Regions from separate parts of the Mesorhizobium sp. M0207 genome, predicted to be linked through region 2. Evidence: predicted binding sites of a transcription regulator. Region 2 holds the regulator's gene; each other region holds the start of a gene.
What was found. Region 2 encodes PhoB, which activates phosphate uptake and scavenging genes when phosphate is short. Its sites were predicted from a motif close to TGTCATNNANCTGTCAT; they were not measured.
Positions count from the first base shown of each region.

Region 1: NKJ15_RS11870 (esterase-like activity of phytase family protein) is a predicted target of PhoB. The motif match lies at 7,948-7,964, and genes of this name have one in related genera.
Region 3: NKJ15_RS00355 (ceramide glucosyltransferase) is a predicted target of PhoB. The motif match lies at 2,852-2,868, and genes of this name have one in related genera.

Region 1 covers NZ_JAMYSQ010000006.1:146,086-156,359, reverse strand. The annotation lists gene NKJ15_RS11905 (low affinity iron permease family protein) at 30-461, shown strand; gene NKJ15_RS11900 (SDR family NAD(P)-dependent oxidoreductase) at 531-1,403, opposite strand; gene NKJ15_RS11895 (hypothetical protein) at 1,533-1,814, shown strand; gene NKJ15_RS11890 (TMEM175 family protein) at 1,822-2,397, opposite strand; gene NKJ15_RS11885 (MFS transporter) at 2,554-3,762, shown strand; gene NKJ15_RS11880 (MATE family efflux transporter) at 3,772-5,244, opposite strand; gene NKJ15_RS11875 (L,D-transpeptidase) at 5,436-6,221, shown strand; gene NKJ15_RS11870 (esterase-like activity of phytase family protein) at 6,368-7,846, opposite strand; gene NKJ15_RS11865 (TIM barrel protein) at 8,095-9,084, shown strand; gene NKJ15_RS11860 (sugar ABC transporter substrate-binding protein) at 9,126-10,184, shown strand; gene NKJ15_RS11855 (sugar ABC transporter ATP-binding protein) at 10,241-10,274, shown strand, end outside.
Region 2 covers NZ_JAMYSQ010000004.1:277,514-287,787, reverse strand. The annotation lists gene xylF (D-xylose ABC transporter substrate-binding protein) at 1-850, opposite strand, end outside; gene NKJ15_RS09555 (ROK family protein) at 1,136-2,380, shown strand; gene phoB (phosphate regulon transcriptional regulator PhoB) at 2,390-3,079, opposite strand; gene phoU (phosphate signaling complex protein PhoU) at 3,096-3,803, opposite strand; gene pstB (phosphate ABC transporter ATP-binding protein PstB) at 3,836-4,639, opposite strand; gene pstA (phosphate ABC transporter permease PstA) at 4,636-5,487, opposite strand; gene pstC (phosphate ABC transporter permease subunit PstC) at 5,491-6,480, opposite strand; gene pstS (phosphate ABC transporter substrate-binding protein PstS) at 6,540-7,601, opposite strand; gene NKJ15_RS09520 (hypothetical protein) at 8,256-8,609, shown strand; gene NKJ15_RS09515 (DUF2865 domain-containing protein) at 8,693-9,664, opposite strand; gene NKJ15_RS09510 (hypothetical protein) at 9,998-10,213, shown strand.
Region 3 covers NZ_JAMYSQ010000001.1:66,848-77,121, forward strand. The annotation lists gene NKJ15_RS00345 (2'-deoxycytidine 5'-triphosphate deaminase) at 1-85, opposite strand, end outside; SAM riboswitch at 221-298, shown strand; gene NKJ15_RS00350 (O-succinylhomoserine sulfhydrylase) at 369-1,559, shown strand; gene NKJ15_RS00355 (ceramide glucosyltransferase) at 1,596-2,747, opposite strand; gene apaG (Co2+/Mg2+ efflux facilitator ApaG/CorD) at 2,975-3,367, shown strand; gene NKJ15_RS00365 (Hsp33 family molecular chaperone) at 3,374-4,384, opposite strand; gene argF (ornithine carbamoyltransferase) at 4,547-5,458, opposite strand; gene NKJ15_RS00375 (aspartate aminotransferase family protein) at 5,473-6,672, opposite strand; gene NKJ15_RS00380 (GcrA family cell cycle regulator) at 7,028-7,552, shown strand; gene NKJ15_RS00385 (magnesium and cobalt transport protein CorA) at 7,711-8,718, opposite strand; gene phoU (phosphate signaling complex protein PhoU) at 8,835-9,560, opposite strand; gene NKJ15_RS00395 (ATP-binding protein) at 9,678-10,274, opposite strand, start outside.

The DNA of each region.
Region 1 (10,274 bases), on a different contig from region 2:
TTCGTCGCCCGGCTGTTGAGGGAGTTTGAATGATTGAGAAGCTTTTCACCAGGATCGCCAACAACGTCGCCCATTTTGCCGGCCTGCCGCCGACGTTTGCCGTCTGTTTCCTGATCATCGTCGTCTGGGCGGCAAGCGGGCCGATGTTCGGCTTTTCGGACACCTGGCAGCTCGTCATCAACACCGGCACGACGGTCGTCACCTTCCTGATGGTGTTTCTCATCCAGAACACCCAGAACCGCGATGGCGCCGCGATCCAGGCGAAGCTCGACGAATTGATCCGGGTCAGCACAGCCCAGAACACCTTCATCGGTATCGAACACCTGACTGAGACCGAGGTCGAAGAGATCCGCAAGAAATGCGAACAGGCAGCGAAGCGGCATGATCAGAAGCTTGCCGAGTTGGCAGCCGAGAAAGCCATGGCGAAGAAGCGGAACACGAAGAAGCACGCAGCGGCGTGATATAAAGGTCCGGCGCATACCTGCGAAGATCGGATCCGATTCTTTGCTCTGGTGATCTTCGGTTCGGGATCATGCGCTGCGTGTCATGAATGCCGCGAAAGCATCCTTGTAGTCCGGATGCCAGCGCGACAGAGCAGGACGGTTCTCAATGATATCGCCAATTGCCCAGGCCATGCGCTTTTCGTCCATGGGCCGGGTCGCCTCGTTATCGGGACACAGGATGTAGAAATCGCCACGCAGCAGCGAGGCCAGCATGAAGTCGATGACCTGCTCGCCGGTCCAGGCGCCGGCCGGCTTTTCGGTCGCACCTTCGGTCAGGCCGGTAAAAGTGAACCCGGGAATGAGCAAATGCGCCGCGACATTGGCGCCGGGCTCGTTGCGCAGCGCGTGTGCAAGGCCCTCGGTATAGGTCTTCACGCCAGCCTTGGAGACGTTGTAGGCGAGGTTGCCGGGCGGCGTGGTGATACCTTGCTTGGAGCCGGTGTTGACGATCAGGCCGGGCTTTCCCGCCGCCAGCATGCGTGGCGCGAACGCCTCTACGCCATGGACGACACCCCAGAAATTGATGTCCAGCAGCCGCTTCCAGGCGTCACGGTTCTCCCAGGGCTTGCCGGGGTTATTGCCGACGCCGGCATTGTTCATCAGCAGCGACACGTCGCCGAAAGTGCCGGATGTCCGTTCGGCCAGCCGGTCGAGGTCTTCGGCCTTCGAGACATCGGTGGCGACGGCAAGTACGGCGCTCTGCCCGCCGATAGCAGCGACGGCGCGGGCAGCCTCATCAAGGCGTTCGCCGCCGATATCGGCCAGCACGATCTTCATGCCCATCGCCGCCAGCCGTTTGGCGGCGGCAAGGCCGATGCCGCTGGCCGCGCCGGTAATGACGGCGACATTGCCGGAGGCAAGTGCAGGCAGGGCGGTCTGGATCTCGGCGTCGGTGGTCATGATTTTCTCCTGTTCTGGCCGCGGCGAACTTAGCGCGGAAAAAGGCTCGCGCAAGCCGGTCCCGGCATCTTCGGGTTGACCGCATCGGCGGGCGCTGCGCATGCTGATATCGAAAAAGGAGACTGACGATTGACCGACTGGATCGAGATCCTGAAAGAACAGACCGCCACCGGCGACCAGATGAGCCGCGAAGTGCCGCAAATGCTTGCCAATCCCGACATCAGCGAAGCGCAAGTGAAAACGCTGTTTTCGGCGCTCGAAAAACAGGCCGAATTCGTCGAAAAGCTGCGCATGGCGCTGGAAAAATTCGGCCATGATTTTTCAGTGATCAAGGCGGCCGAGCGGCTGGAGGAGCGCTACGCCGACCTTGCCGCTTCGGTAGCGGAAAAGCTGAAAGCAATGCGAGGCTAGACGGGGCCTATTTCTCGATCAGCCGCTCGAAGCGTCTGTCCGGCACGAACCAGATCATCGCCACCAGGACATAGATCGAGACACCGATCCAGTGATTGACGAAGGTCAGCGCGATGGCGGAAAGATAGAGGACCAGCGAGATCTTTCCCTTGAGGTCATTGCCCAACGCCCTGGCGAAGAGAGTCTCGTTGCCGTGCAGTCGATGCAGGGCCATGGTGAGGATGTTGAAGCCGATGGCGCAGAGCGCCAGGTCGACGCCATAGACGGCAACCGGCACCGGCGCGAAATGGTTCTCACCCATGAAGGCTGTCGTCGCCGGCATCAGCGATAGCCAGAACAGCAGGTTGAGGTTCGCCCACAGCACGCGGCCGTCGACCCGCTGCACGGTATGGAACATGTTGTGCAAATTGTTCCAGTAGATGCCGACATTGATGAAGGACAGCACATAGCTGAGGAAGATCGGCCAGAGTGGTGCCAGCGCGGAAAAATCCTCGCCATGCGGCACCTTCAATTCCAGCACCATGATGGTGATGATGATGGCGACCACGCCATCGGTGAATGCCTCGACTCGTCCCTTGCCCATGAATCTCCCCTGACAATCCGCTGAAGTTAAAAGAGGATCTCGCTCAGCGCCATCGGCAAAGCTGCCAAACTTGTCAGGAGCAAGCCGGGGAGGGGGAACGGCTGACGCGAAAAAGGCGTTAGGATGTCAGATCCCGAACAGCAAAAGGTCGAAAAAATGACCGCTCACGCTCAAGTCATGACGCGCGATTACGAACTCGGCGGCCGCGTTGCAGCGGCCACCGTGGCCGCTATGATCGCGGCTCTTTTCGCCGGCAGCACGGCGCTGACGCCGCTTTACATCATCTACAAGCAGGTCTTCGGCTTCTCACAGATCACTTTGACGCTGGTCTACGCCGTCTATGTCATCGGCAATCTGGCGGCGCTGCTGATGTTGGGGCGTGTGTCCGATGTCATCGGGCGCCGTCCAATGGCATTGGCCGGGATGGCGGTGGCCGTGGTCAGCGCGGTGGTTTTCCTGTTCGCCGAAAATGTCGCATGGCTCGACATCGCCCGAATTCTGAGCGGACTGGGAATCGGCGTCGGCGCGGGCACCGGCACCGCCTGGCTCGCCGAATTGCTCCCGACCGACGACAAGTCACAGGCGGCGACGATTGCCACCAGCACCAATTTTCTCGGCCTCGGCCTCGGTGCGCTGGGAGCCGGGTTGCTCGCCGAATACGCGCCTTGGCCGCTCAGGCTGACATTCGTCGTCTACCTGGCGATGCTCGCGACTGTAACCCTGCTGGTCTGGCGCACGCGGGAAACCGTTTCGCGGCCGGGGAAACTGGCTGACGTTTCGATGCGGCCGCGCCTTTCCGTGCCCGATGCCATCCGCGCAAATTTCGTTGCGCCGGCGGTGACCGGCTTTGGCGCAATGGCGCTGGTCGGCTTTTATGCAGCACTCGCACCGAGCATTTTGGCGCAGCAACTGCAGGTAACCAACCATGCCGAAGCCGGCGCTCTGTTCTTTGAATTGGCGATCGTGACGGCCGCCACCATTGTAGCGACGGCACGTCTTTCGAGCCGAGCCGCGATGTTCGCGGCGCTTGCGCTGATGATCCCAACCGTCGCGCTGATTGTTGCGGCGCAGGTCTTCGCCTCGATGACCATAATGATTGCCGGCACCGCCTTGTGCGGCGTGGCGGCAGCGCTCGGCTATCGCGGCGGCTTGCAAGTGGTGAACGAGATCGCGCCGGCGGACCGGCGCGCCGAAGTCGTCTCGGCCTTCTTCATCTGCTGTTTTTGCGGCAACGCGCTGCCGGTCATCGGCATCGGCGTTCTGTCGACGGTGGCAGGTGCGACCGCGGCAAGCCTGGCCTTTGCCGGCATGATTGTCGTCTTTTCCCTGGTCGCTCTCGGGTTTGGCGCGAAATACGCGCGCTGAGCCGACCTTTCAGCCGTTCGGTGTCTCGGGCGAAAGGTGCGCGCGCTGGCGCGGTACGCCGAGGCCGGTATCCGGCGGTTCGCCGGCAGCCGGCCGGCTCTCGATCATGTGCAGGCTGCGCCAGCGGCCGAAGCGATAATAGGCCGCGGCCAGCACGAGCGAGGTTACAGAGCCAGCCGGAAAGCTCCACCACAGAGCTTCCTCGCCGATCACGCTTCGGAAGAAATAGGCGAAGCTGGTGCGCACCAGCAGCACCGAGATCACCAGGATGATCAGCGGCGGCATCACCGCGCCGGTGGCACGCACGGTGGCGAAGAGCACGATGGTGATGCCGAACAGGATGAAGGACCACGACGCGATCTTGTTAATGTGAGTGGCGATGTCGATTGCTGCACTGTCGCTGCCAAGGAAGAGGCTGAGCACCGCGCGATCGAATACGAACAGCAGCGCGACGAGCATCCCGGTGAGCACAAGGTTGAAGCCGACGCCGGAGGTGGCGATGCGTCCAATCCGGTCCCAGCGCCTGGCGCCGACATTTTGCGCCGCCATGGACGACACCGCGGCGCCGATGGCGAGCGCCGGCATCTGGATATAGGTCCAGAGCTGTGCGGCTATGCCGTAGGCAGCCGCGACCTGCGAGCCGTACGAGTTGACCATGCCCATCACCGTCAGCGCCGCGGCCGAAACGACGATCATCTGCAGGCCCATCGGCACGCCCTTGAAGACGACGATGCGCAGCAGCGCCGGGTCCGGCCGCAGCAGAGCGAGATTAGCGCCGGCCAGCCGCAGCGGGTGCTTGCGCGCATAAAGCACGATCAGGATGGCAACCACGCTTACCGTCTGGCCGATCAGCGTCGAGGTGGCCGAGCCGGCGATGCCGAGTTCGGGGAACGGGCCGATGCCGAGGATGAGCAACGGGTTCAAAACGACGTCGAGCATGACGGCCAGCGCCATAAAAAGGAAAGGCGTGCGCGAATCGCCGGCGCCGCGCAGCACCGTCATGACGAAGGACAGCAGGTTCATCATCGGCACGGCGAGGAAGATGATGCGCAGATAGGAGCGCGCCAGCGGCAACGCGTCGGCCGGCGTGCCGAGCGCATCGAGGATCGCATCGACCCAGATCCAGCCGCAGACCGCGAACACCACCGAGACGAGGAAGAAGAAGGTGGCGCTGGTTCCGACGATGCGCCGGGCTTCGGGCAGGTCACGAGCGCCGACGGATTGTGCGACCAGGATGGTCGCCGCCATGCCGATGCCGAACACGGTGCCGAGGATGAGAAACAGCACGAGGTTGGCATTGGACGTGGCGGTCAGCGCCGCTTCACCGAGGAAACGGCCGACCCACACGGCATTTATCGAGCCGTTGAGCGACTGCAGCACATTGGAGCCGAGCACCGGCAGGGCAAACAGCAACAGGGTGCGCGGGATAGGCCCACTGGTGAGGTCGCCGGTCTGCCGGCGCGGGGGCATGTTGTCGTCCATGGCAGGCAACTCGGCGAAGGCTTGTCTGAGTCCGCAATGATTGCCGATTTAACGGGAGAGGTCGATGCGGCGCTGTAAATTCCGCCTGGCGTGCCTTGATCTAAGCATTTCTCAACCTTCCGGAATCGTATATTGATCCCGCACGCGTGGGGCCGCATTTTCCTGGATCTCATGGGTAGGCCGGGGGGCTCATGTCCGATATTCCGTTGTTTTTTGAGCGCCTGAACCGGCGCGCCTTTCTTGGTGCATCCGCTCTGGGCGCGGCCTCCGTGGCTCTTTCGTCGTGCACTACGACGGACGTGGCGGCGCCGGTGCCCGCGGCACCAAGCGATCCGGCTTTCGGCGATGCCGCAAGCATGTATGGCGCGCGCATCGACGAGGGCTATCAACTGCCGGCAATCCCGGTAGCCAAGGTCGATCCGAAATTCGTGCGTCAAATCGTGGCCGACCCGACTGGAGAAAAACCCGGCACGATCGTCGTCGATACTTCCGAGCACTTCCTCTATTTGGTGCGCGACGGCGGCAAGGCAATTCGCTATGGCGTCAGCCTCGGCAAGGCCGGTTTCGGATGGACCGGCAGCGCCGTGGTTCAGGCGAGGAAGAAGTGGCCGGTCTGGACGCCGCCGCCGGAAATGATCCAACGCCGGCCGGAACTGGCGAAATACAAGGACGGCATGCCGCCCGGCCCGCAGAGCCCGCTTGGTGCCCGCGCGCTGTATCTCTTCCGTGACGGCAAGGACACGATGTATAGGCTGCACGGCACGCCGGAGTGGGATTCCATTGGGAAGAACGCTTCCTCCGGCTGTGTGCGCTTCATGAATCAGGACATTATCGACCTCTACAGCCGCGTCGACGGCGTCGCGCCGGTCTTCGTGCGCCCGAACCTGTCGGCCGCCGGGAAGATCGCCGCCGTGTCGAACAGGACGGCCGAGCCGATCGATGCCGGCGTGCCAAAGGACGCGGAGATGTTGAGGTAAGTGCCTTCGACTGGATCGTCAGTCGCAGGTTTTGCAACGCACCAGGACTCCGTCCTTGCGCGGGCGAGCCGCAACTGAAGGGCACGACCGCTCAATCGCGCCAGCTCAGGCGGACGCGTTCCGCGCGTCCGCCTGTATGGGTGCCGCTACTTCTTGGCGAGGCCTGGGAGCGTGACCTGATAGACCAGGAACATGGTGTCGACATCGGCGCCATCCTCGGCCTTGTAGGCCGCGCCTACCTGGAAGCCGTCCTGCGTGAGGAAGTCATTGTCATTGGCGACGAACAGGAAATAGTCGTCGGGCAGTGTCGGATCGAGGACGCTCACCACCGACATCGCCTCCCACTTCTCCGAAAGGTTGTTGCGGTCGTTGGGCGCGCCATTGTGCAGCCCGAAGCGGCCGAGCTCGGTCTTGTCGTTGATGCCAATGAGCGGCGTCAGCTTGGCCGGCGTCACCGATGGATCGAGCTCACCCTTGGGCGCCAGCGGCTTGTCCTTGTCGAATTCTGTGCCGGCGACATCGGTTGCCGCAGACAGATCGACGACGCTGATCTCGCGGTGGAGCGAGGTGTCGCCCTTCAGCCCCTGGCCATTGCCGCTGTCGCGCGCCAGCATCAGGAAGGTCTTGTCCGACAGCGCCACGATTTCGCTCTGCGCGGCGATCTTGGTTTTGCCCTTGGCATCGGTGAACACCGGCAGCGGCACGACATATTCATGCGCGAGCTTGAGCTGGCCGGGATCCGAGGCATCGTAGACCAGCGCGCGCGTGTTCTGACGCGTCGAGGCGGAATCGCCGCCATCCTGCCTTGGGGCCGACTGCAGCACGGCAATCAGGAACTTCCCGTCCGGCGTCAGTGCCATGCCTTCGAGGCCCTGGTTGTTCTGACGGCCGGTTTCGGGATCCTTCGGATCCGGGTCTGCCGCGCCAAGTCCCGGATTGTTGGAAGCAAAGTCTGGCGTCCCGTGACGCATCGGGACAAGCGCCGCCGGCGGCTGCGTTGCCGACATCAGACGCCCATCGGCGGAGAAGCGGTAGATGTTCGGACCGTATTCGTCCGAGATGAACATCGTGCCGTCGGGCAGCCGTGCGATCGCTTCGTTATCGAGCGCGAGCTTGCCGTTGGCTTCGGGCAGGATCGGCATGTCGTCGGTCGCGGCACGCACCCCGTTGAGCGGATCGAGGCCGGTTGCGTCGGCGCCCTTGTCGTCGGTCAAAAGCATGGTGTCGGCAAGCGTCGCCTTGAGGCCCGATTGTTCCTGGCCGGTGGCCGGCACTGCACCCGGCGCGATCGGGGCGAACTCGAGGGCGATCGTGTTGAGGCGCGGGCGGTAATCGGTGGTACCGACGACATTGTAGCCGCGGTCCGGCAACAGCCATAACGAGCCCTTGTAGCCATCGGCGCCATGTGTCCAGCCGGCAGCGTCGATCGACATGCCCGAGCCGGAGCCAAACGTCTCGCCGAACTTGTCCTTCTGGCTGGCCGGGATGCGGCCGACACCGACCAGGCCCTTGTTGACGAAGCCGACGCCGCCGACGGTCGCGGCGTTTTCTGCCAAGGCCGGGGTCAAGGCGGTGAACATCGCCAGCGCGACGGCGAGGGACGCGGTTCGGAGCAGGTTTTTCATGGATATCCTCTTTTGAGACAAAGCTGCCGGGATCTGAAAAAGCGCCGCGTGGCATCGAGGATGCCGCGAAAGCCTTCGGAGAAGCGATCTAGGACGCGAACATGATACTTGCGTGACAGTGCCGCGCTTGCTTGTCCCCCGTGGTCGCAACTGGCCTGGGTATGGCGAATTCGTCGTCGCCGAGCGAGCAATTAACAACTTTACAAATAATCGTTCTAATGTAAAGTTATGACAAGGGAAGGTCCCCGATGACTGCCTATCGTTTCGCCACCCGCCTCAATTCCTTTGCCTCGCGGCCACAGTCCGAGTGGCCCGATCTTGTCGGCAAACCGTCCATGCTGCAAATGGCGGCACGTGCAGCGAAGGTTGCGGAGTTGACCGATCTCGACCTCAACTTCCCCGACCATGTCGATGAAAAGCCTGCGGAAATAGCGCGCAAACTCGGCGATATCGGGCTTTCCATCAATGGTTTCGCCATGCGCTACTATTCCAATCCGGCTTTCAAGCTCGGCGCCTTCACCAACCCGGATCCTGCCATTCGCCGCGAAGCCATCGACCTGACCAAGGCCGGCATCGACGCCACCCGCGAGGCGGGCGCCAGCCTGATGACCTTGTGGCTCGGGCAGGATGGCTTCGACTATGCCTTCCAGGTGGACTACGCAGCGCTCTGGCAACACGAAATCGATGGCATTCGTGAAGTTGCGGCGCATGATCCGGGCTGCCAAATCAGCCTTGAATACAAACCCAACGAGCCGCGCTCCTACAGCCTGATGCCAGATGCGGCGACTACATTGCTGGCGATCCGCGAGATCGGCCTGCCCAATCTCGGCGTGACGCTCGATTTCGCCCATGTGCTCTATGCCGACGAGCAGCCGGCCTTTGCCGCAGCACTCGTGGCGCGCCATAGCAAGCTGCTCGGCGTGCATCTCAACGACGGCTACGCCAAGCGCGACGACGGCCTGATGGTCGGCGCCGTGCACACGCTGCAAACGATCGAGCTGCTCAGGCAGATCCGTCGAGACGGCTATGCCGGCGCCATCTACTTCGACACGTTTCCCGATATGACCGGGCTCGACCCGATCCACGAATGCGAAGTCAACATCGCGACCGTCAAGCGCATGCTGCGCGTCGTCGATCGGCTGGACGGGGACAACCGCCTGTCAGCCGCCGTCGGCCGTCAGGACGCAGTCGCGTCGCAGGCCATCATCCAGGAAGCCATGCTCGGGCCGGACAGCTGAGGCCGGCGGCATAGACCGTTTTTCAACAAGGGAGGAAGATCATGAAATTTCTACTTGCCATCGCTGCCGCTGCCCTGATGGCGCTGTCCATCGACTCGGCTTTTTCCGCGGACCTCGCGCCGCTCAATTCCGACACCGAGAAGGATCGCATCGACTGGTCGCAGCTCGAGGCCAAGTTCGGGGCGTTCCCCAAGCTGCCCGAGGGTACCAAGGCGGGTGCGGTCTCCAAGACGCTGACCAATGAATACTGGCGCTCGCTGGGAGAGGGCTACAAGTCGTTCGGCGACCGCATCGGCGTGCCCGTCGTCTACCAGGCAGCGCAGAGCGAGGGCGACCAGCTCGGCCAGCTCACCATCGCCGAAGGCCTGGTCACACAGGGCTACAACGTGTTGCTCGTCTCGCCGCAGACCGACTCCAACCTGCAGCCGATCATGGAACAGGCCAAGGCGGCCAACGTGCCGGTGGTCAACGTCAATGATGCTGTCATCCCGCAGGCCGAGCATTATGTCGGCAATGTCCAGCGCGACAATGGCGTGCGCGTCGCCAAATGGTTCATCAAGAACCGGCCGGACGGCGGCAAGGTCGCCATCGTCGAAGGCCAGGCCGGCGTCTACGCCGCCGTCCAGCGTACCGACGGTTTCAAGACCACGATCACCGAGGCCGGCAAGTTCGACGTCGTCGCCAGCGTCCCCGGTAACTGGGATCGCCAGACCTCCTACGACGCGGCCACCAACATCCTGCAGCAGCACCCCGACCTGATCGGCTTCTATGCCAACAATGACGGCATGGCGCTGGGCATCGTCGAGGCGGTCAAGGCTGCCGGGCTGCAGGACAAGGTTGCGGTCTTCGGCACCGACGGCATCTCCGACGCCTATGCCTCGATCCGCGCCGGCGAGCTGACCGGCACCGTCGATTCGTTCCCGGTGCTGACCGGCGAGGTGGCGCTGGAATCGGCGCTGCGGCTGGTGGCCGGGCAGAAGCTGCCGCGCGTCGTTGCCACGCCGCAGGCGCTGATCACCAAGGACAATGCCGACCGTTACTCCGGTGGCGGCGATGCCGTGCGCAAGGCGCTGCTCGAGGACGCGGCAGCGGGCCAGTAGAGCAGGGCCGGCAGGTGCCGGCCTTGGGTCGGCACCTTGCCTGGAGAACCGAAGCAATGTCAGCGCGGCTGCAATTCGAGGACATTTCCA
Region 2 (10,274 bases):
CGTCGGCCAGCTGCGAGGCGATCTCGGCGGCATTCTTGCCGAGCTCGCGCGCATCCTTCCACACCGACACGGTCTGTGTGCCGAGCGCGATGCGGTTCAGCGCGGCGTGGTCGCCGTCCTGGCCCGAAACCGGAACCGATCCGGCCAGCCCTTGCGCTGTCAGCGCGGCGACGACGCCGCCGGCAGTGCCGTCATTGGCCGCGACCACGGCATCGACCTTGTTGTCGTTGGCGGTCAGGAACTGTTCCATGTTCTTCTGAGCGTTGGCCGGCAGCCAGCCGTCGGTATAGGCCTCGCCGACATTCTTGATCTTGCCGCTGTCTATTGCCGCCTTCAGCACCTCCATCGAACCGGCAAACAGGAAATCGGCATTCGGATCGGAACCCGAACCCTTGATGAAGACATAGTTGCCTTCCGGCTTCACCTTGAAGACTTCCCGGGCCTGCATGCGGCCGACTTCCTTGTTGTCGAAGGTCAGGTAAAAGACGTCCTTGTTCTCGATCAGCCGGTCGTAGCCGACAACCGGAATACCTTCGTCCAGCGCCTTTTGCACGGCCGGCCCGATGGCCGAGGCGTCCTGCGCCAGGATGATCAGTGCGTTGGCGCCCTGCGAGATCAGGCTCTCGACGTCGGTGAGCTGCTTGCCGGGGTTGGACTGTGCGTCGGCGGAAATATACTTGTCGCCTGCGGCCTCGATGGCCGCCTTCATTGCGGCCTCGTCGGTCTTCCAGCGCTCTTCCTGGAAGTTCGACCAGGAAACGCCGATGACCTTGTCTTTAGCCTGCGCCACCGACGCCAGCGCCAGCGTCATGGCGACACCCGCCAGAATGGCGGTCGTGAATTTCTTCATCATATCCTCCCTGCGCCGCGTACGGCGTGACCAATTGGCTCAAAGACCAGCTTAGAAGCTCTAATTTTTTCGAGCCTCGAAAAAATACTGGCCCGATCTCCGGCTGCTGTCAACATCGATTCTGATGGATTTTGATGACTCTGCGAGTTTTTTCGAGCGTCGGAATAAACGATGACAGCGCCACCTGCATCTGACACTATTTGCCTCATCCGACACTATTTGTCGGACATTACCGACGGCTTCCGGTTCATGAGCGGCCGCGGCAACCGGGAGGAAAGCAAAACAATGTCGGTCGGAATCCGCCATGACGATTTGCGCCGGCGCAACCGGGCGATGGTGATCTCGGCGGTGCGCCGGGCCGGCCAGCCATCGCGTACTGAGATCGCAGCTACCACCGGCCTCAGTCATTCGACCATATCGGCGATTTCTTCCGACCTGATACGGGAAGGCATCCTCGCCGAGAGCAAGCCAAGTGAGCCCGTTTCGTTGAAACGCGGTCGTCCGCAAGTCGGCCTCGCCCTCAACCCGGAAGCGGCGGCGGTGCTGACCGTGGTGTTGTCGCTGAATTTCCTTTCGGCCGCCATTATCGACTATACGGGACAGGTGGTCGCCGAGGAACAGCGCCGGCTGGACACGCTGACTATGCCGCGCGACGAGCTGATCCGTGAATGCATGGCCATCGTCCGGCGCCGGCTGCAGGATCCAGATCTTGACGTCCGCAGTGTCGCCCGCATCGCCCTGGCGATTCAGGGCATTACCGACTCCCCTGCACGCGCCATGCTGTGGTCGCCGATCACACCGCAGACCGACATCGCCTTTGCCGACATGCTGGAGGACGAATTCGGCATCCCGGCAACGGTGGAGAACGACTGCAACATGATGGCGGTGGCTTTGCGCTGGCGCAATCCGGATCGCTATCGCGATGACTTCATCGCCATCCTGCTTTCGCATGGCATCGGCATGGGGCTGGTGCTGAAGGGCGAACTGTTCACCGGGACGCATTCCTCGGGCGGCGAATTTGGCCACATGATCCATCGTCCGGGCGGCGCGCTCTGCCGTTGCGGGCGGCGCGGCTGCATCGAGGCGTATGCCGGCAACTACGCCATCTGGCGCAACGCCAGGCAGATGAGCGAAGACAGCGAACCGGTCGCCGACGTCAGCGACGCCGACATGCGCGCACTGGCGGCCCGGGCGCGCGAGAAAGATGGGCCGGAACGCGAGGCCTACCGCAAGGCCGGCGAAGCGCTGGGTTTCGGTCTCGGCTCGCTGTTCGCGCTGATCGATCCGGCACCGGTCGCGATGGTCGGCGCCAGTGCCGCCGCCTTCGATCTGATCGAGCCGGCCTTGCGGAAGGCAATCGCCCAGACCGCCGGCGGCCAGCATTCAGGCTCGATCTCCTTCGATACAGAGCCGAACGAATTGCCTCTGATCCGCGAAGGCTGCGCGATGCGGGCGTTAAGCTTCGTCGACCAGGAGATTTTCGCGCCGGGCGCGCAAATGAGGCCCAGCGTCAGAAAGAACGTAGCCTGACCAGGCGGGTCAATCTTCCCTGATCGCATAGCCGGCGCCGCGGATGGTGCGGATGACATCCGGCATCCGGCCGTTGTTGACGGCTTTGCGCAGCCGCCCGACATGCACGTCGACGGTGCGTTCGTCGATGTAGATTGTCTCCCCCCAGACATTATCGAGTAACTGGCTGCGCGAGAAGACACGGCCCGGATGCCGCATCATGAACTCGAGCAGCCGGAATTCGGTCGGCCCGAGCCTGATTTCGCTCTTCTTGCGATAGACCCTGTGCGATTCGCGATCGAGCACGATGTCGCCGACCTTCAGCACGCTGGACAGCACTTCCGGCTTGGCGCGCCGCAGCAGCGCCTTGACCCTGGCCATGAATTCCGGTGTCGAAAACGGCTTGACCAGATAGTCGTCGGCGCCGGTCGAAAGACCGCGCACCCGGTCGCTCTCCTCGCCGCGCGCGGTCAGCATGATGATCGGCAGCCGCTCGGTTTCGGGGCGCACCCGCAACCGACGACAGAGCTCGATGCCGGAAACCGCTGGTATCATCCAGTCGAGCACCAAAAGGTCGGGCACATTCTCCTGCAAACGGATCTCGGCTTCGTCGCCGCGTGTCACCACCTCGACCTGGTAGCCTTCGGATTCGAGATTGTAGCGGAGCAGCACACCCAACGGCTCCTCGTCCTCCACCACCATTATGCGTGGTGCGATCATCGGCTGGGCACCCCCATCATGTCACCGGTGCGGACATTGTCGTTTCGTCCTGCTTCGGACGATTGACCGGCAATTGCTCGCCGGTCAGCACATAATACGCATTTTCGGCGATGTTGGTGACATGGTCGCCGATCCGCTCCAGATTCTTGGCGCAGAACAGCAGGTGCGTGCAAGCGGTGATGTTGCGCGGATCTTCCATCATGTAGGTCAACAGCTCGCGGAACACGGACGTGTATTTAACGTCGATGCGCTCGTCGGCGGCACGAAGCTTGGCCAACGCGGCCGCATCGCCTGCAGCATATTCCTCGATGACACCCTGCACCTGGATGAGAACCAGCTGCGCCATCGCGTCGATGGAATGCGACAGGTCCCGCGGCGTGGCGCTGAGGCCGACCGCACTCACGCGCTTGGCGATATTCTTGGCAAGGTCGCCGATGCGTTCGAGGTCGCCCGCCATGCGGATCGCTCCGACCACATGGCGAAGATCGTGGGCCATCGGCTGGCGTTTGGCGATCAGGGTGATGGCGCGGTCGTCCAGTTCGCGTTGACGCGCATCCATGATGGCGTCGTCGGAAACGACGCGTTGCGCCAGCACGTTGTCGGAATTCAACAGCGCCTTGGTCGCCCCGCCGACCATCGAACCGGCGAGGTCGGCCATGTCGCGGATCAGCTTGCTGATCTGCTCGAGATCCTCGTCGAAAGAAGCGACTGTGTGTTCGCCCATGGTCCTGTCCTCATATGCATGATCGGAACGGCTCAGCCGAAGCGGCCAGTGATGTAGTCCTGCGTGCGCTTCTCGCGGGGCGACGTGAATATCTTCTCGGTCCGGTCGAACTCGACCAGTTCACCCAGATACATGAACGCCGTCTGGCGCGACACGCGCGCCGCCTGCTGCATGTTGTGGGTGACGATGACGATCGTGTAGTCGGCTTGCAATTCGTCGATCAGTTCCTCGATCTTGGCAGTCGACAGCGGGTCGAGCGCCGAAGCCGGTTCGTCGAGCAGAATGACTTCCGGCTTCACCGCCACGGTGCGGGCGATACAGAGCCGCTGCTGCTGGCCGCCGGACAGGCTCAAGCCACTGGCGTTGAGCTTGTCCTTGACCTCGCTCCACAGCGCGGCGCGCTTCAACGCCTGTTCGACGCGGCCGTCCATCTCGGACTTGCCGAGGTTCTCGTAGAGCCTGACGCCGAAGGCGATGTTCTCGTAGATCGACATCGGGAACGGCGTCGGCTTCTGGAACACCATGCCGATCTTGGTCCTGAGGAGGTTGAGATCCTGCGACCGGTCGAGAATGTTCTTGCCGTCGAGCAGCACCTGGCCCTCGGCCGTCTGTTTTGGGTAGAGCTCATAGATGCGGTTGAACACACGCAGCAGCGTCGATTTCCCGCAGCCCGAAGGGCCGATGAAGGCCGTGACGCTGCGCTCGGGCAGCGACAGGCTGATGTCCTTCAGCGCCTTGCTCTGGCCGTAGTAGAAGTTGAGGTTCTTGACCTCGATCTTCGTCTTCTCGGCGACCGTTTCGGCCATCGTCATGTCTGGGGACAACATCTGTGTCATCTGTCCTCTCTGCGTCCGGTAAGGCTGCGGGCGAGGATGCTCAAGCCCAGAACCGTCAGGGTGATTATGAGTGCGCCGGTCCACGCCAGTTGCTGCCATTCCTCGTAAGGGCTGAGAGCGAACTGGAAGATGGTCACCGGCAGGCTGGCCATCGGCGCGTTGATATTGCTGCTCCAGAACTGGTTGTTGAGCGCGGTGAAGAGCAGCGGCGCCGTCTCGCCGGAAATGCGTGCTATCGCCAGCAATATGCCGGTGACGATGCCGGACAATGCGGTGCGGTAGGCGACCGAACGGATCACCACCCAGCGTGGCGCGCCGATCGCGGCACCGGCTTCACGCAACGCGTTCGGCACCAGGTTGAGCATGTCTTCAGTGGTGCGCACGACCACCGGAATGACCAGGATGGCAAGCGCAACGGCGCCGGCAATGGCCGAGAAATGTCCCATTGGCCGCACCATCAGCTCATAGACAAACAAGCCTATGATGATCGACGGCGCCGACAACAGGATGTCGTTGATGAAGCGGACGACGGTGGTGATGCGCGAAAAGCGTCCATACTCGGCCATGTAGGTTCCCGCCAGCACGCCGATCGGCGTGCCGACGACAACGGCGATGATCGTCATCAGCAGGCTGCCCGTGATGGCATTGAGCAAGCCGCCGGCCTCGCCCGGTGGTGGCGTCATCTCGGTGAAGACCGCGAGCGAAAGCCCGGCTGTGCCCTTATACACCAACGCGCCGAGAATGAGCGCCAGCCAGGCAAGCCCGATGCCGGCGGCGACGACGCAAAGCGCCATCATCACCGAATTCCTGGCTTTGCGGCGGCTGTGGAGCGATGAGGATGTCGACATCGGTCAGGCTCCCGTACGGGCGTCGATCCGCATCAGCATATAGCGGGCGGCGGCGAGGATCAGGAAGGTGATGACGAAGAGGATCAGGCCGAGCGAAACCAGCGAGGAGGTGTAGAGGTCGCCGTCGGCCTCGGTGAATTCATTGGCGATGGTCGCCGAGATCGTCGTGCCCGGCGCGAACAGGGAGGCACTGATGCGATGTGCGTTGCCGATGACGAAAGTCACCGCCATGGTTTCGCCGAGTGCCCGGCCGAGGCCAAGCATGACGCCGCCCATGATACCGATGCGGGTATAGGGAATGACCACGCGCCGGGTCACTTCCCAGGTCGTGCAACCGATGCCATAGGCCGATTCCTTCAGCACCGCCGGCACCGTATCGAAGACGTCCTTGGTGATCGAGGTGATGAAGGGCAGCACCATGATGGCGAGGATCAGCGCCGAGGTCAGAAGGCCGATGCCGTAAGGAGGGCCGGCGAAAAGGCTGGATAGTCCCGGCACGCCGTGGAAGATGTTGATGATGAAGGGCTGTATCGTCGTCTGCAGGAACGGCGCGAACACGAACAGGCCCCAGATGCCGTAGATGATCGAAGGAATGCCGGCCAACAGCTCGACCGCTATGCCGATCGGGCGCCTGAGCGGGCGCGGGCAGAGCTCGGTGAGAAAGATTGCAATGCCGATGCCGATCGGAACCGCGATCAGGATGGCAATGGCCGCCGTCACCAGGGTGCCGTAGATCGGCGCCAGTGCGCCAAATTTTTCCGTAACGGGATTCCAGCTCTCAGTCGTCAGGAAAGAAAAACCGAACGACGACAGCGCCTGCCATGAGCCGGCAAACAGCGAGATCGCGACACCGCCGAGGATGACCAGCACAAGGATTGCGGAAGCGCGGGTGAGTCCGCGAAATATGGCATCTGTGAGCGCGAAGCGCCGCACCGTAGCTTCCCTGGCCCGGGCTGCTGCAGATGATGGCATGGCATCGGAAGCGATGGTCATTGGGTCCTCGCGATTAAAGGCAACAGGGAGGGCGCCATCGACGCCCTCCCTGGAGGAGATTACATAGCCGAGTAGAGCGGCTTGCCGTCGTCGCCGACGACTTCCTTGGCCCACATGGCCTTGACGCTCTCAACCACCTTGTCGGGCATCGGAACGTAGTCCAGCTCGCCGGCCATCTCGTCGCCCTTGTCGTATGCCCAGGCGAAGAATTTGAGCGCTTCGCCGGTGGTCGCGGCATCATCCGGCTTCTTGTAGAGCAGGATCCACGTTGCCGCCGTCATCGGCCAGGACTCGGCGCCCGGCTCGTTGGCGAGGATGACGCCGTAGCCCGGCTGCGAGCTCCAGTCGGCATTGGCCGCTGCCGCCGAGAATGCCGCCGCGGTGGGCTCGACCTTCTTGCCGTCCTTGTTGATCATATCGGTGTGGATGAGCTTGTTCTGCTTGGCGTAGGCATATTCGACATAACCGATCGCGCCGCCGGTCTGGGAGACATTGTTGGCAACGCCCTCATTGCCCTTGGCGCCGATGCCGACCGGCCATTCCACGGCCTTGTCGACGCCGACCTTTTCTTTCCAGTCCGCGCTGACGTCGCCGAGGTAATAGGTGAAGTTGAAGGTCGTGCCCGATCCATCGGAACGGTGAACGACCGCGATCGCCTGCGAAGGCAGCTTGACGTCGGGATTGAGCTTCTTGATCGCTTCGTCATCCCAGCTCGTGATCTTGCCGAGGAAGATGTCGGCCAGCGTCGGGCCGTCGAGAACCAACTCGCCCGGCTTGATGCCTTCGAGATTGACGACGGGAACGATGCCGCCCATCACCATCGGGAACTGAGCCAGTCCGGACGCTTCAAGCTCGTCGCCCTTGAGCGGCGCATCCGAAGCGCCGAAGGTAACGGTCTTGGCCTTGATCTGCTTGATGCCGCCGCCGGAACCGATCGACTGGTAGTTAAGGCCAACGCCGGTGTCTTTCTTGTAGGTGTCGGCCCACTTCGCATAGATCGGGTAGGGGAAGGTGGCGCCGGCGCCGGAGATGTCCGCGGCGAGCGCGGCGGACAGGGTGAGGGTGGTCGTCGCCGCAGCCATTGCAATCGCAACGGCCGCCGAGCGGATGAAATGTCTCATGTGGCCTGCTCCTGTTCGGAATATGGTCTCTCGGCGCCATTCCTCCGGCGCCCGCTGAGGCCAATAGCCCCCGATTATTACAGTCGCATGACAGTTTCATGTCGCTCCGGTAACGACGTCCAGCCGGGTTAAGAAGGAGCGGCCGCGGGCTTTTGTCGGCATGGGCCGCGGTTTGCCGCTGGAATCAGCAGCTTGCGTGAATTCCGGCCGGCATCGTCTGCTCGGCGATCGCAGCCACCGGCTTTAAAAGAAAAAAGCCGGACGGGAGCGCGTTGCATGCAGCCAGAACGTGTCATGGCCGCGCCATCGCCGAAACAGGTCCGTTGGGGTAAATCTGACCCTGTTTCTTGCCGGCGGTCGCTGCTCCCGCCCGTAACTGGAGGAGCGGAACTTCGAATATCCCATTGTCGCCACTGAGCGCGGCTTTGGTATGGTGCGATCGCACCATGGCCTTACGCTGGAAGCGTTGACGAATCGCAAGGTTCTAACTCGCGCCGGACCTCCATCCGCGCCCGACCCGGCGCTCGATCTTCGAGCAACGCCTTCCACTGGAAGTGCGACGACTTCTACTTCACGGTATCTACTCCCTTCGCCCTATTCCGCCGGTTGTCGGTTAGGCCGAAGCAGCGTTATAAGCTTGCAGGGGTATTGCTGATGTCTCGACGGGTTCTGCCTGTCTTCCTGTGCCTGGCGCTGCCTCTGGGAAGCGGCTGCGCGCGCAGCTATGACGGCACCGTCATCATTCCCAAGCCGCTCGATGTTCGCCGTTTCTGGGACAGGCCTTCGCCGCAGGCGCAAGCCGAACAGTCGCAACTGGAGACCGACGTCTTTCCAGTGGCGCCGCAAACGCCGAAAAGGCCGGCGGTGCGCAGGAGCGCGGCTTCCGTTGCAACGCCTCGGAGGAGGGTCACCAACAACCCGCCCATGCTGTCGCCGGAGTCGACGAAGCCGCTAACTTGCAAGAATGTCAGCGAGCCCGGTAAACGGGCCCGCATGGTCTGCGAATAACCAGCCGACGTCGGTCGATGCGCACGGCTCCAGGCCTTGAAGCGGCTATCCGGCCAGCCGTCTCGGAACATCGCCCGCCCTGGTCAGTCCGCCGGGAAAAAGGCCGGCCCGACCACTCTCACCGGCCGCGCGCCGATCGCTTTCTCGATCGACTGATGCTGGGCAGTCCCTGGCACCTCGAAAACCGACGTTTTTGCCCCTGCGAGAGCCGCACCGGCAGTTTCGATCCCGGATTCAGGAATTTCCGCGACGACGCCAAGATCCGGCTTTGCGGTCGGCAACGGAATGATGGCGTTGCTCATGTTGGCCGGTGTCACGGTTCGTGCCCTGAGTTCGGCAACGCGCTGGTAATAGCGCTTGACGTCACAGGCCTTGAAGTTCGCGTCGTCGCGGTACCGGAACGCGGCAGGTAGCTCCACATAGGGTTTTCCCGACTCGAGCGCGACCATCTCCTCGGTCTCGCGAGTGGCGTCGCTCAGCGTATAGAGGTCGACGCCGGCATCGTCGCAGATGTAGCGACACTGATCGACCGTTTCCTTCAGATCGTCGCTCTTGGCGAACTGCGATTTTGGCGCGGGGAAGAAATATCCGTCCGACAAGCGAACGCAAAACAGCATCCGATTGCCGCCAATTGTTGTGCCTGCGGACTGGGCCTTGGGTGCCGGGCGTTGCTGCGCCGGCTGTTTCTTGGCAGCGGGGGCGGCGCAGCCCAGCGCGACAAACCTGGCCTTCAGTCCGGACGTGTCCCTGCTCAAATTCGACAGTCTGGCGATCTGCCGTTGCACCTCCGCCTTGCTGCTGACCAGGTCGGCGCAGGGATTGAAGAAGAAGCCGGCGGTTTTCGCTGCGCATCTGCGTTGTCTCTCAAGCTTTTGAATCGCGGCGAGTTGCCGGCGCAGTTGGGCAAGCTCGGGGCTGGTCCCGCCGCTGCGCCCCGCCGAAAGCAATTGGCTCCTGATGGCACCGCAGCTATCCGCGTAGGAGAAGGATGTGCCGAGCGCAACGGCTATTGCCGACACCAGCATCAGAATCGTGAGGGGCCAGAAGCGTGTCATTGGAACGACCATTATCCTTGTTGCACCGAGAACAGGATTTCTTTGTCGACTATTGATAAGTACTAGCTAAATCAGTTTTTCCTAATTGAAGTAGATCAAACCGCCACCAGAGACTTTAGCTCTAGTGTATTAGATCTACTCGTGTAAATTCAATATTACATTTTTATTTCAAGATTGAGACGAACCGGCAGCAACGCCGGCGGACGCCCGCCACGGCGAAGTTTGATGCGCGCGGCGGGTTCGGCATCGCGATCAATCCGGCGTTACCGGCCGGCCGTCGCTGAAACCTTAGCCCTGGGATCGGCGTTGAGCGGCCAAAGGAGGAGACCGCAAATGTCGATCCACTTCACTGTCGCGGACCTGACCAGGAATCTGTTCCATTCACTTTGGTTGGACCATGAACGCGCACCGAGGCCACTCGACCACGAGCAGAGGCTTTTGCTGGAGTGCTATCTCGCCGGCCAGATACCGGAATCGGCTTGGAGCGACTATGTCTTCGAGGTGCCGGAACTGGCGCGACATGTCGAGGCGAGACGAAGGCGCCACTAAAGCGCATCGCGGTCGACCGGGCGTCATGCGACGCGCTTAGGTTCTTGTCTAATGCATGTCG
Region 3 (10,274 bases), on a different contig from region 2:
CATCGAGCGTGCGCGGCGATTTCAGCGCGCCCGTCTGGAACAGCGCGGAAATATCCTGATCGGGAAGAATGCCTGTCTGCCGCAAGGGTCTGGCTCCGTTCGAACGCCGGGCGAGGTCTTGTTCTGTCGCAGGTCCGACCGTGGACGCGTTTGGCACCTGCTTGGTACAACCCTCTTAATCATGCCGGCAATTGACGCAAGCGTGGCGCGGGTCTAAAGCTCGTTATCCCGTGGTGATTTGGCCGGTCGGCTTGCAGCCACGTTAAACAAGTCGCTAAAGGACCGTCGGGCCGCAAGGCCATATGGACCGGTTGCGACTTTCGCGACCGGTTTTTTGTTGTTTGGACCAATTTTGGTGTTTGGATAGAATGATGACCAAGAAGCGCGACTGGAAGCCTCAGACCGCACTCGTGCATGCCGGAACGCTGCGTTCCGGCTTCGGCGAGACCTCCGAGGCGATGTATCTCACCCAAGGCTATGTCTACGAGACGGCGCAAGCGGCGGAGGCCCGCTTCAAGGGCGAGGAGCCGGGCTTCATCTATTCGCGCTATGCCAATCCGACGGTCGACATGTTTGAGAAACGCATGTGCGCGCTGGAAGGAGCCGAAGACGCGCGCGCCACGGCATCCGGCATGGCGGCGGTGACGGCAGCACTGCTGTGCAGCGCCAAGGCGGGCGACCATATCGTGGCGGCGCGCGCGCTGTTCGGCTCCTGCCGCTGGGTGGTCGAGACGCTGGCGCCGAAATACGGCATTGAGGCAACGCTGGTCGACGGCACCGACATCGCCAATTGGGAAAAGGCGGTCAAGCCGAACACCAAACTGTTCTTCCTGGAAAGCCCGACCAATCCTACGCTGGAAGTGATCGACATTGCCGCCGTCGCGGCACTTGCCAATGCGATCGGCGCCAGGCTGATCGTCGACAATGTGTTCGCCACGCCCTTGCAGCAGAAACCCCTGCAGCTCGGCGCCCACATCGTCGTCTATTCGGCCACGAAGCATATTGACGGCCAGGGGCGCTGTCTTGGCGGCATCGTTCTGTCGGACAAGAAATGGATCGACGAGAACCTGCATGACTATTTCCGCCACACCGGCCCAAGCCTCTCGCCCTTCAATGCCTGGACGCTGCTGAAAGGCCTGGAGACGCTGCCGCTACGCGTACGCCAGCAGACGGAAAGTGCCGGCCGCATCGCGGATTTCCTGGCCGAGCGCCCGCAAATCGCCCGTGTCATCTATCCCGGCCGTGCCGATCACCCGCAAGCGGCCGTGGTCAAGAGGCAGATGTCGGGTGGCTCGACGCTGATCTGCATGGATGTGAAGGCCGGCAAGCAGGGGGCCTTTGCCTTCCAGAACGCACTCGACGTCGTGCTCATTTCCAACAATCTCGGCGACGCCAAGAGCCTGATCACCCATCCGGCCACGACGACGCACAAGAACTTGACCGATGAGGCCCGCGCCGAGCTCGGCATCGGACCGGGAACGCTCAGGCTGTCAGTTGGCCTTGAGGACGCCGACGACCTGCTCGAAGACATCGAGCAGGCACTGAGGTTTGCCGGATAAGGGCTGGCCGAACAGAGGCGAGCGGGGACGCGCCGATCAGGCGCCGGACGGGGTCTCTTCCAGCTCCGCGACGGCCTTGGTCTGGATAGTCATCACATTGCCGCGCCAGTCGACGGCGCCGCTCAGCCATCCGCGCGCCCAAATGGCGGGAAGCATCAGGTCTCGCGCCATCATCGCCGGGATGGTGCGCAGCGACAGCTGCCATCCCTTGGCCGAGGCCAAGGCGCATTCCGGCAGGTAGGCCGCAACCAGCACGGCGATGGCGGTTGCCGGCAGGCTGACGCCGGCGTCAGCCGCCGCGATCAGCGCAAGCACCAGCGGCGGCGCCGCGCCGATCAGGATCTCGGGGGCGAAGAACAGCGCGAAGGTGACGCGGCGCAGCCGCGCCCAGCGCGCCTGCCGCGACCAGATCTCGCCAAGCGTGCGCCGGCCGAGCGGCTGTTCGAAGGGCGAGGCGACAAGATTGACCCGCAGTCCGAGCCCGTTGACCAGCTTGGTCGCGGCGGCGTCCTCGGCGATCTCGGCGGCAAGCGCGCGGATGCCGCCATTGGCGTCGAGCATCGGCTTGTTCCACAACATGCTCTTGCCCTGCGCGAAGCCGAGGCCGAGCGCCTCTCCAGCGTACTGCCAGCGTGCCTGCAGCGTGTTGAGAAAGGCGCATTCGACCTCCCCCCAGAAGCCGTCCGGCCGCGAGCCGATCGGCGTCGAGCAGACGAGGCCAGTGCCATGCCGCCATGCCGCCATCAGCTGCTGGACGTAGTCGCTCGGCATAAGCACATTGGAATCGGCAAGGATGACCCAGCGATAATGCGCCGCTTCCCAACCCTTCACGCAATTGTTGAGTTTTGGATTGCCGCTGATGCGGTCGTCACCGACTAGAAGGCGGGCGCGAATAGCTGGAAAGCGCGCCATTGCGGCGGTGATCGGCTTGACCACCGGGTCGTCGGCATGGGCAACGCAGAAGATGAGTTCGTAGCGCGGCCAGTCGAGTGAGAAGGCGCGCTCCAGCGTCTCTTCGGCAAACGGCTCGATGCCGCGTGCCGGGATGACGATCGATACCGGCGGCGCGTTGGCGGGCGGTGCGATCCTGGCTGGTCGCTTCAGCTTCAGCGAAGCTAACAGGATGCTGGCGAGATTTGAAAGAAGGAGGGCTATGGAAAGGAGGGCGGCTGCGAATGTCGGTTCCATCGAGATCTGGTCACTCCAGAAGTGCCGGCCGCATGACGGCCGTTTTCAACAATTCGACAGAACGCTGAGTCGCCCGGCACAAGCCTGCACACCATCATTGTCATGTGTCACTTAAATGACATTGTTTTTCGGCACCTGCGCTCGAGTCGGGCAAGGAGATGACGCGCATCGTTGATCAAACTGCGCTGAGCGTCGAAAGTTCCATCTACATTGCTTTGGAGCAGTTTATGTACAGCGCCGTCACCCGCAACATCGAAGTGCAGGTCAGGCCGTTCTATCTGGAGGATCACTCCGACCCGCCGCAAAACCGCTATGTCTGGGGATATCAGGTGACCATCGACAATCAGTCGGATGAGTTCGTGCAGCTTCTGTCGCGCTACTGGCACATTACCGACGGCACCGGCAAGGTCGAGGAAGTGCGCGGCCCCGGGGTCGTCGGCGAGCAACCCGGACTCAACCCCGGCGACAGCTATCAGTATACGTCTGGATGCCCGCTCTCGACGCCGTCCGGCATCATGGTCGGGCACTACACCATGCGCAACAGGCGGGGCGAGACGTTCGACGTCGCCATCCCCGCCTTCTCGCTCGACTTGCCGGGAATGCGGCGCACCGTCAATTGACGGCCGTCATCCGGCCGCTGCAAACTCCGCCGGGTCGAAGTCATATTGCTTCGAGCAGAATTCGCAGGCGACGTGAATGCTGCCATCCTCGGTGCTGTCCCTGATCTCCTCGGCGGAAAAGCCTTCGAGGATGCCGTGGATCTTCTCCCTCGAGCATGAGCACTGGTCGGCGACCGGCACCCCGCCGAACACGCGGACGCCATGCTCGTGGAAAAGCCGGTAAAGCAGCCGTTCGGCACCGATCGTCGGATCGATCAGCTCGGTCGGTTCAATAGTACCAAGCAGCGCCAGCAGCTCCTGCCAGGAATTGTCGGTCGGGTCGTGGATTTCCTCACGCGGATCGCCGTCGCCACCTGGAAGGTCGGGTACGCGCATGCGCTCCGCCGATTGCGGCAGGAATTGTGCCAGCAGGCCACCGGCCCGCCATTGTTCGCGGGCACCGCCGACGCCGGGCGTCAGAAGCTTGGCAACCGAAAGCCGGAGGTCGGTCGGAATCTGCTCAGACTGGCGGAAATAAGTGCGTGCGGCATCTTCCAGTGTGACGCCGTCGAGCTGGACGATGCCCTGGTAGCGTTGTGTGTGGGCGCCCTGGTCGATGGTCAGCGCCAGGACGCCGCTGCCGAGCAGCGTCTGCGGTGACGTCTCGCCGGCAGAAGTCAAAGCCTGCAGCCGGTCGGCATCGAAGCGGGCATAAGCGCGCAGCGCGTGCGGCGTGGAGAAATCCGCGACCAGCATGTCGACCGGCCCGTCGGTGCGGGTCTGCAGAATGAACTTGCCCTCGAACTTCAGCGAAGTTCCGAGCAATACCGTCAACACACAGGCTTCAGCCAGGAGCCGGGCGACCGGCTCGGGATAGTCGTGGCGGCTGAGAATAGCATCGAGCATCGGCCCGAGCTGGACGGTGCGACCGCGCACGTCGAGCGGGCCGACCTCGAACGGCACGACATGGTCGTCGCCGGCGTAGCCGAATTCGCCGAGCTTGGGTTTATGTTCAGCCAATTGATGAGTTTCCAACATGACAAAGCTCCGGGGCGCGGCGATGCCGCCCTCCGGGGCGCATGCGACGAGACGCGCTCGATTTGCGTGATGCGCCTGAGATAGGCACCACCAACTCCCGGATCAAGGCGGCCCAGATCAAGGCGGCGCAGATCAGGCCGGCCCGGATCACCGCGGCTCGTATCAAGCGCCCAGGCACCAGGCCAGGACCGCCTTCTGGGCATGGAGCCGGTTCTCGGCCTCGTCGAACACCACCGAATGCGGTCCGTCGATGACCTCGTCGGTAACCTCCTCACCGCGATGCGCCGGCAGACAGTGCATGAACAGCGCATCCGGCTTGGCTTTCGCCATCAGTGCCGCATTGACCTGATAGGGCAGGAAGACATTGTGGCCGCGGGCACGGTGCTCCTGGCCCATCGACACCCAGCAGTCGGTGACGATGCAGTCGGCCTCGTGAACGGCCTCCTCGGGCGAACGGGTGAATTTCAGCTTGCCGCCATTGGCTTTCGACCAGTCGACATGCTTCTGGGCCGGTTCGCTGCCCTCGGGCACGGCGACATTCAGCTTGAAATGGAACCGCGCGGATGCCTCCAGCAGCGAATGCAGCACGTTGTTGCCGTCGCCGGTCCAGGCGATCGTTTTACCGGCCACCGGACCGCGGTGCTCTTCGAAGGTCATGATGTCGGCCATCAGCTGGCAGGGATGGGTCTCGTCGGTCAGCCCGTTAATGACGGGGACCGTAGCGTTTTCCATCAGTTCCAGCAGCCGGTCATGCGAGGTGGTGCGGATCATGATGGCATCGACGTAGCGCGACAGCACCTTGGCCGTGTCGGCAATGGTCTCCGAGCGGCCAAGCTGCATCTCGGTGCCGGTCAGCATGATCGTCTCGCCACCCAACTGCCGCATACCGACGTCGAACGACACGCGCGTGCGCGTCGACGGCTTGTCGAAGATCATCGCCAGCACCTTGCCTTCGAGCGGCTTGCTGCGTTCGCCGGCCTTGAGCCTTGCCTTTCGCACCGCTGCGTCGTCGAGCATGAAGCGCAGATCGCCTTCGGAAACGGCGGAAAGATCGGTGAAATGGCGAAGGGACATCAGGAATTCCAGGATTACTTCGCAGCGGCAGCGACGATGGCATCTGCCAGGCTCTTGGCGCCGGCACGAATGCGCTCGAGCGCTTCGTGGATCTCGGCGTCGGTGACGGTGAGAGGCGGCAGCAGGCGGATAACGTTGTCGCCGGCCGGAACCGTCAAGAGATGCTGGTCACGCAGTGCCACCGTGACCTTGGTGTTGGGCATCGCGCATTTAAGCCCGAGCATCAGGCCGGTGCCCCTGATGCTTTCGATAACATCCGGAAATTCGTCGGCGACGCCAGCGAGCCCCTGCTTCAACAGCAGTGCCTTGCGCTGGACGTCTTCGAGAAAGCCGTCTTCCAGTACCACGTCGAGCACGGCGTTGCCGACCGCCATTGCCAGCGGATTGCCGCCGAAGGTGGTGCCGTGCACGCCGGCGGTCATGCCGACCGCTGCCTCGTCGGTGGCGAGGCAGGCACCCATCGGGAAGCCGCCGCCGATGCCTTTGGCCACCGCCATGAGGTCGGGGGTGACACCCGCCCACTCATGCGCGAACAGCTTTCCGGTGCGGCCGACGCCGCATTGGACCTCGTCGAAAATCAGGAGCAGTCCGTGCTGATCGCAGAGCTGCCTGAGCCGCTTCAGCGATTGCGTCGGCACTTGCCTGATGCCGCCCTCGCCTTGCACCGGCTCGATCAGGATCGCCGCGGTTTCAGGCGTGATCGCCTTCTCGGTGGCATCCACATCGTCGAAACCGACCTGGTCGAAGCCGTCGACCTTGGGGCCGAAACCTTCCAGATACTTGTACTGGCCGCCGGCGGCGATGGTCGCCAGGGTGCGGCCGTGGAAGGCGCCTTCGAAGGTGATTGTGCGGTAGCGCTCGGGATGGCCCTTGACGAAGTGGTAGCGCCGCGCCGTCTTGATGGCGCATTCGAGCGCCTCTGCGCCGGAATTGGTGAAGAACACCTTGTCGGCAAAGCTTGCGTCGGCCAGCCGCTCGCCGAGCCGGCTCTGTCCCGGAATCTCGTACAGATTAGAGACGTGCCAGAGCTTGGCGGCCTGCTCGGTGAGGGCCGCGACCAGATGCGGATGGCTGTAGCCCAACGAATTCACGGCGATGCCGCCGGCGAAATCGAGATATCGCTCGCCCTTGTCGGTGACCAGCCAGGTGCCTTCACCGTGGTCGAAAGCCAGGGGTGCGCGAACAAAGGTCTCGAAAAGCGCCGAACCGCTCATTATATGCGTCTCCGGAACCGGAAAAATCAAAAAGCCGCCAAAGCGGCGGCCCTTGTGGCTTATCGTGTTTTTCGGCCGTGAAGTCAACGAAAAGGTCGCGCAAGGTCGCGCGGCAAGCCCCCCAGCATAACGCCGGCTCCTAAGCGACCGGGCAAGTTGGGGAAAACCGAAAAAACCGATTCGTGTTGGCCTTGGGACTCTTGTCACCGAGTCAGCGCATAAGGTAATTGTAGCAGAGAAATAACTAGATTTCGTGCGGCGGACCTAATCACCCGATATATGTGGTGTCTGCCCGGCAGAAGCCGGGTCGGGAATGGATTCCGATTGCCGCACGTTTCAGCAGGAGCGCGGTCTCATGAACTGGACTGACGAGCGAGTCGAACTTCTCAGAAAATTGTGGTCGGAGGGCCTCAGCGCCAGCCAGATCGCCGCACAGCTTGGCGGGGTCAGCCGCAATGCGGTCATCGGCAAAGTGCACCGGCTGAAACTGTCCGGTCGCGGACGCACGACCGCCTCACCGGCACGCCAGAAGAAGACGGTGCAGGGATCGACGATCCAGAAATCGGTGTCCCGGGCAGCAAGCGCCACGCGCCATGCCACCACCTCGATGTCGATCGGTGCGACCGCGCTCAAGGCGCAGTTCGATGCCGAACCGGTGGCGCGCCACTATATCCGCCCGGTCGAGAACGTCGTCGTGCCGATCTCGCGGCATCTGCAACTTGTCGAACTCAACGAGCGCACTTGCAAATGGCCGAACGGCGATCCGCTTTCGGAAGACTTCCATTTCTGCGGCAACGACGCCGCCGAAACCGGCCCCTACTGCAAGTACCACGCCCGCGTGGCGTTCCAGCCGGCATCGGAGCGGCGGCGGAGCAGATAGTTAGGGGAATAGGGGAGTAAGGCAGTACGGCAGTAGGTGAATTGTAGAGAAGCGCGCTCCCGAAGCGATAGCCTACTGCCCTACTGCCCTACTGCCCTACTGCCCTACTGCCCTACTGCCCTACTGCCCTACTGCCCTACTGCCCTACTGCCCCCGCTTCAAAGCCACCCATTCTTGCGAAACCGCCAGTAAAGAAACGTGCAGATCAGGGCAATTGCCGCCAGGACGGCCGGGTAGCCATATTCCATCCTCAGTTCCGGCATGTCGCTGAAATTCATGCCGTAAATGCCGGCGAATGCCGTCGGCACGGCCAAGATTGCGGCCCATGAGGCAAGCTTCTTGGAGATCGCCGTCTCCTGGCTTTGACCGACCAGAAGGCTCGCCTCGAAGGCGAAGGCGAGAACCTCACGCAGGCTGTCGATCTTTTCCTGGACAGTGCGGATGTGGTCGGTGACGTCGCGAAACAGCGGGTGCATGGCTGTGTGGATTTGCGGCAGATCGGCGCTGGTGAGCCGCCGGCAGACCTCCACCAGCGGCAGGGCCGCATTACGCAGGCGCAAGAGATCGCGGCGCAGCATGTAAAGCCGTTCGATATCGGAGCCGGTCATCGGTTTCAGCAGAACCTTGTCCTCGATCGCCTCGACCTCGTTTTCGATCTGCTCAAGCACCGGCATATAGTTGTCGACGATGAAATCGAGAATGGCGTAGAGGACGAAATCCTCGCCCTTGGCAAGGGAATGCGGGCAGCTTTCCCAATGCTGGCGAACGGCGGCGTAGGAGGTCGACGGGCCATGCCTGACGCTGACGATGTAGCCCGCGCCGACGAACAGATGCGTCTCGCCGAAGGTGACGCGGCTGTCGATCAGCTGCGCCGTGCGGGCAACGATGAACAGGGCATCACCATATTGCTCGATCTTCGGTCGCTGGTGCGGATGCTCGGCGTCCTCGATCGCCAGCTCATGCAGATGGAATTGCGCCTGGACGCGCAGCAACAAATTGCGGTCGGGCTCCAGCAGTCCGATCCAGACCACGTGGCCCGGCTTCCCGGCCCATTCGCCGGCTTCCTCGATCGGAATGTCGGCGATGCGCCGCCCAGCCGTATAGACGCCGCAAGCGATTATACCGGACATCGGCGGCGCAGGAGCAAACTCGCGGACATATTCCATCGCAGCCTCCTGAAGGCGGGGCCTTCATCGCGGAACTGAGAAGTCGGCGCGTCGAAAGCTTAGCGCAATTTTCTGTCGGGTGGCGAATCCGAAATTCGCATCAGTGCTGAGAGAACTCACTTCGCTGGTTGGGTTGCGGGAAGAATAATCTTGTCCGTCTTATCGCCCTTCGGACGATCGGCCGGCATCTGATCGCCGGTGACGATATAGTAGATCGTCTCGGCGATGTTGGTGGCGTGGTCGCCGATGCGCTCGATGTTCTTGGCGCAAAACAGGAGATGTGTGCAGGGGGTGATGTTGCGTGGGTCTTCCATCATGTAGGTCAGCAATTCGCGAAACAGAGAGGTGTACATGGCGTCGATCTGGTCGTCGCGGTCGCGCACGAAACCGATTTTCTCCACCGACCGCGACGCATAGACGTCGAGTACTTCCTTGAGCTGGGTCAGTGCCAGATTGGCCAAAGCCTCGAGGCCGCGGAACAGGCTGTTCGGCTGGCGCCCGTCTGCGACGGCAACCACCCGCTTGGCGACGTTCTTGCCGAGGTCGCCTACCCGTTCGAGGTCAGCCGAGATGCGGATCGCGCCGACGATTTCGCGCAGATCCGTCGCCATCGGCTGGCGTTTGGCGATGATGATGATCGCCTTGTCGTCGATCTCGCGCTGTCCCTCATCCAGAACCAGGTCGTCCCGAATGACTTTCTGGGCAAGCCCCGGATCAGCATTGACCAGCGCCGCGACGGCCTGCTCGACCATGCGCTCGGCATGCCCGCCCATCGCCGCGATGCGCTTCGACAGATATTTCAGCTCCTCGTCATAGGCGCTGACGATATGCACGGACTGCATGGACGAAATGCCTTCCCGGGATCTCGTGGTTGAGTCGTTCCCTCGAATCCCCGCTGATACGCTAGCCGGATGACAGAAAAAAGAAACGGCCCATTATGTGCTAGAGATAGTACTACGCTAGCGAGCCGGCAAATGGACCGTGAACGCCGCACCCTTGCCGACCTCCGACCTGATGGAGAGTCTGGCGTTGTGGCGGGTCAGGATATGCTTGACGATGGACAGGCCAAGGCCGGTGCCCTTCTGGGTTCGGCTGTTCTCGACGTCGACACGGTAGAAGCGCTCGGTGATGCGCGGGATGTGCTCTTCGGGGATGCCGGGGCCGAAATCCCTGATGGTGACGTCGATGCCCGGTTCGGGATCGCTGTCGCTGCGTATGATCGACACCACGACACGTCCGCCCGACTGACCATATTTGCAGGCGTTTTCCAGCAGGTTTTCGAAGACCTGGAAAAGCTCGTCCCGATCGCCGGCCACGTCGAGCGGCCCTTCCGCGAAATCACGCTCGATGACGACGCCGTTTTCCTTTGCGAGCGGCCCAAGCGAATCGATGACGCTGTCGATGGCCTGGCGCAGATCGACCTCGGTTCCCGGCTTGAGATAGGGCTTCATCTCCAGGCGCGACAGCGACAGAAGGTCGTCGATGAGGCGCGCCATGCGGCTGGTCTGGTTCTGCATGATCTGCAGGAACTGCTCGCGCGCCGCGGGGTCGTTGCG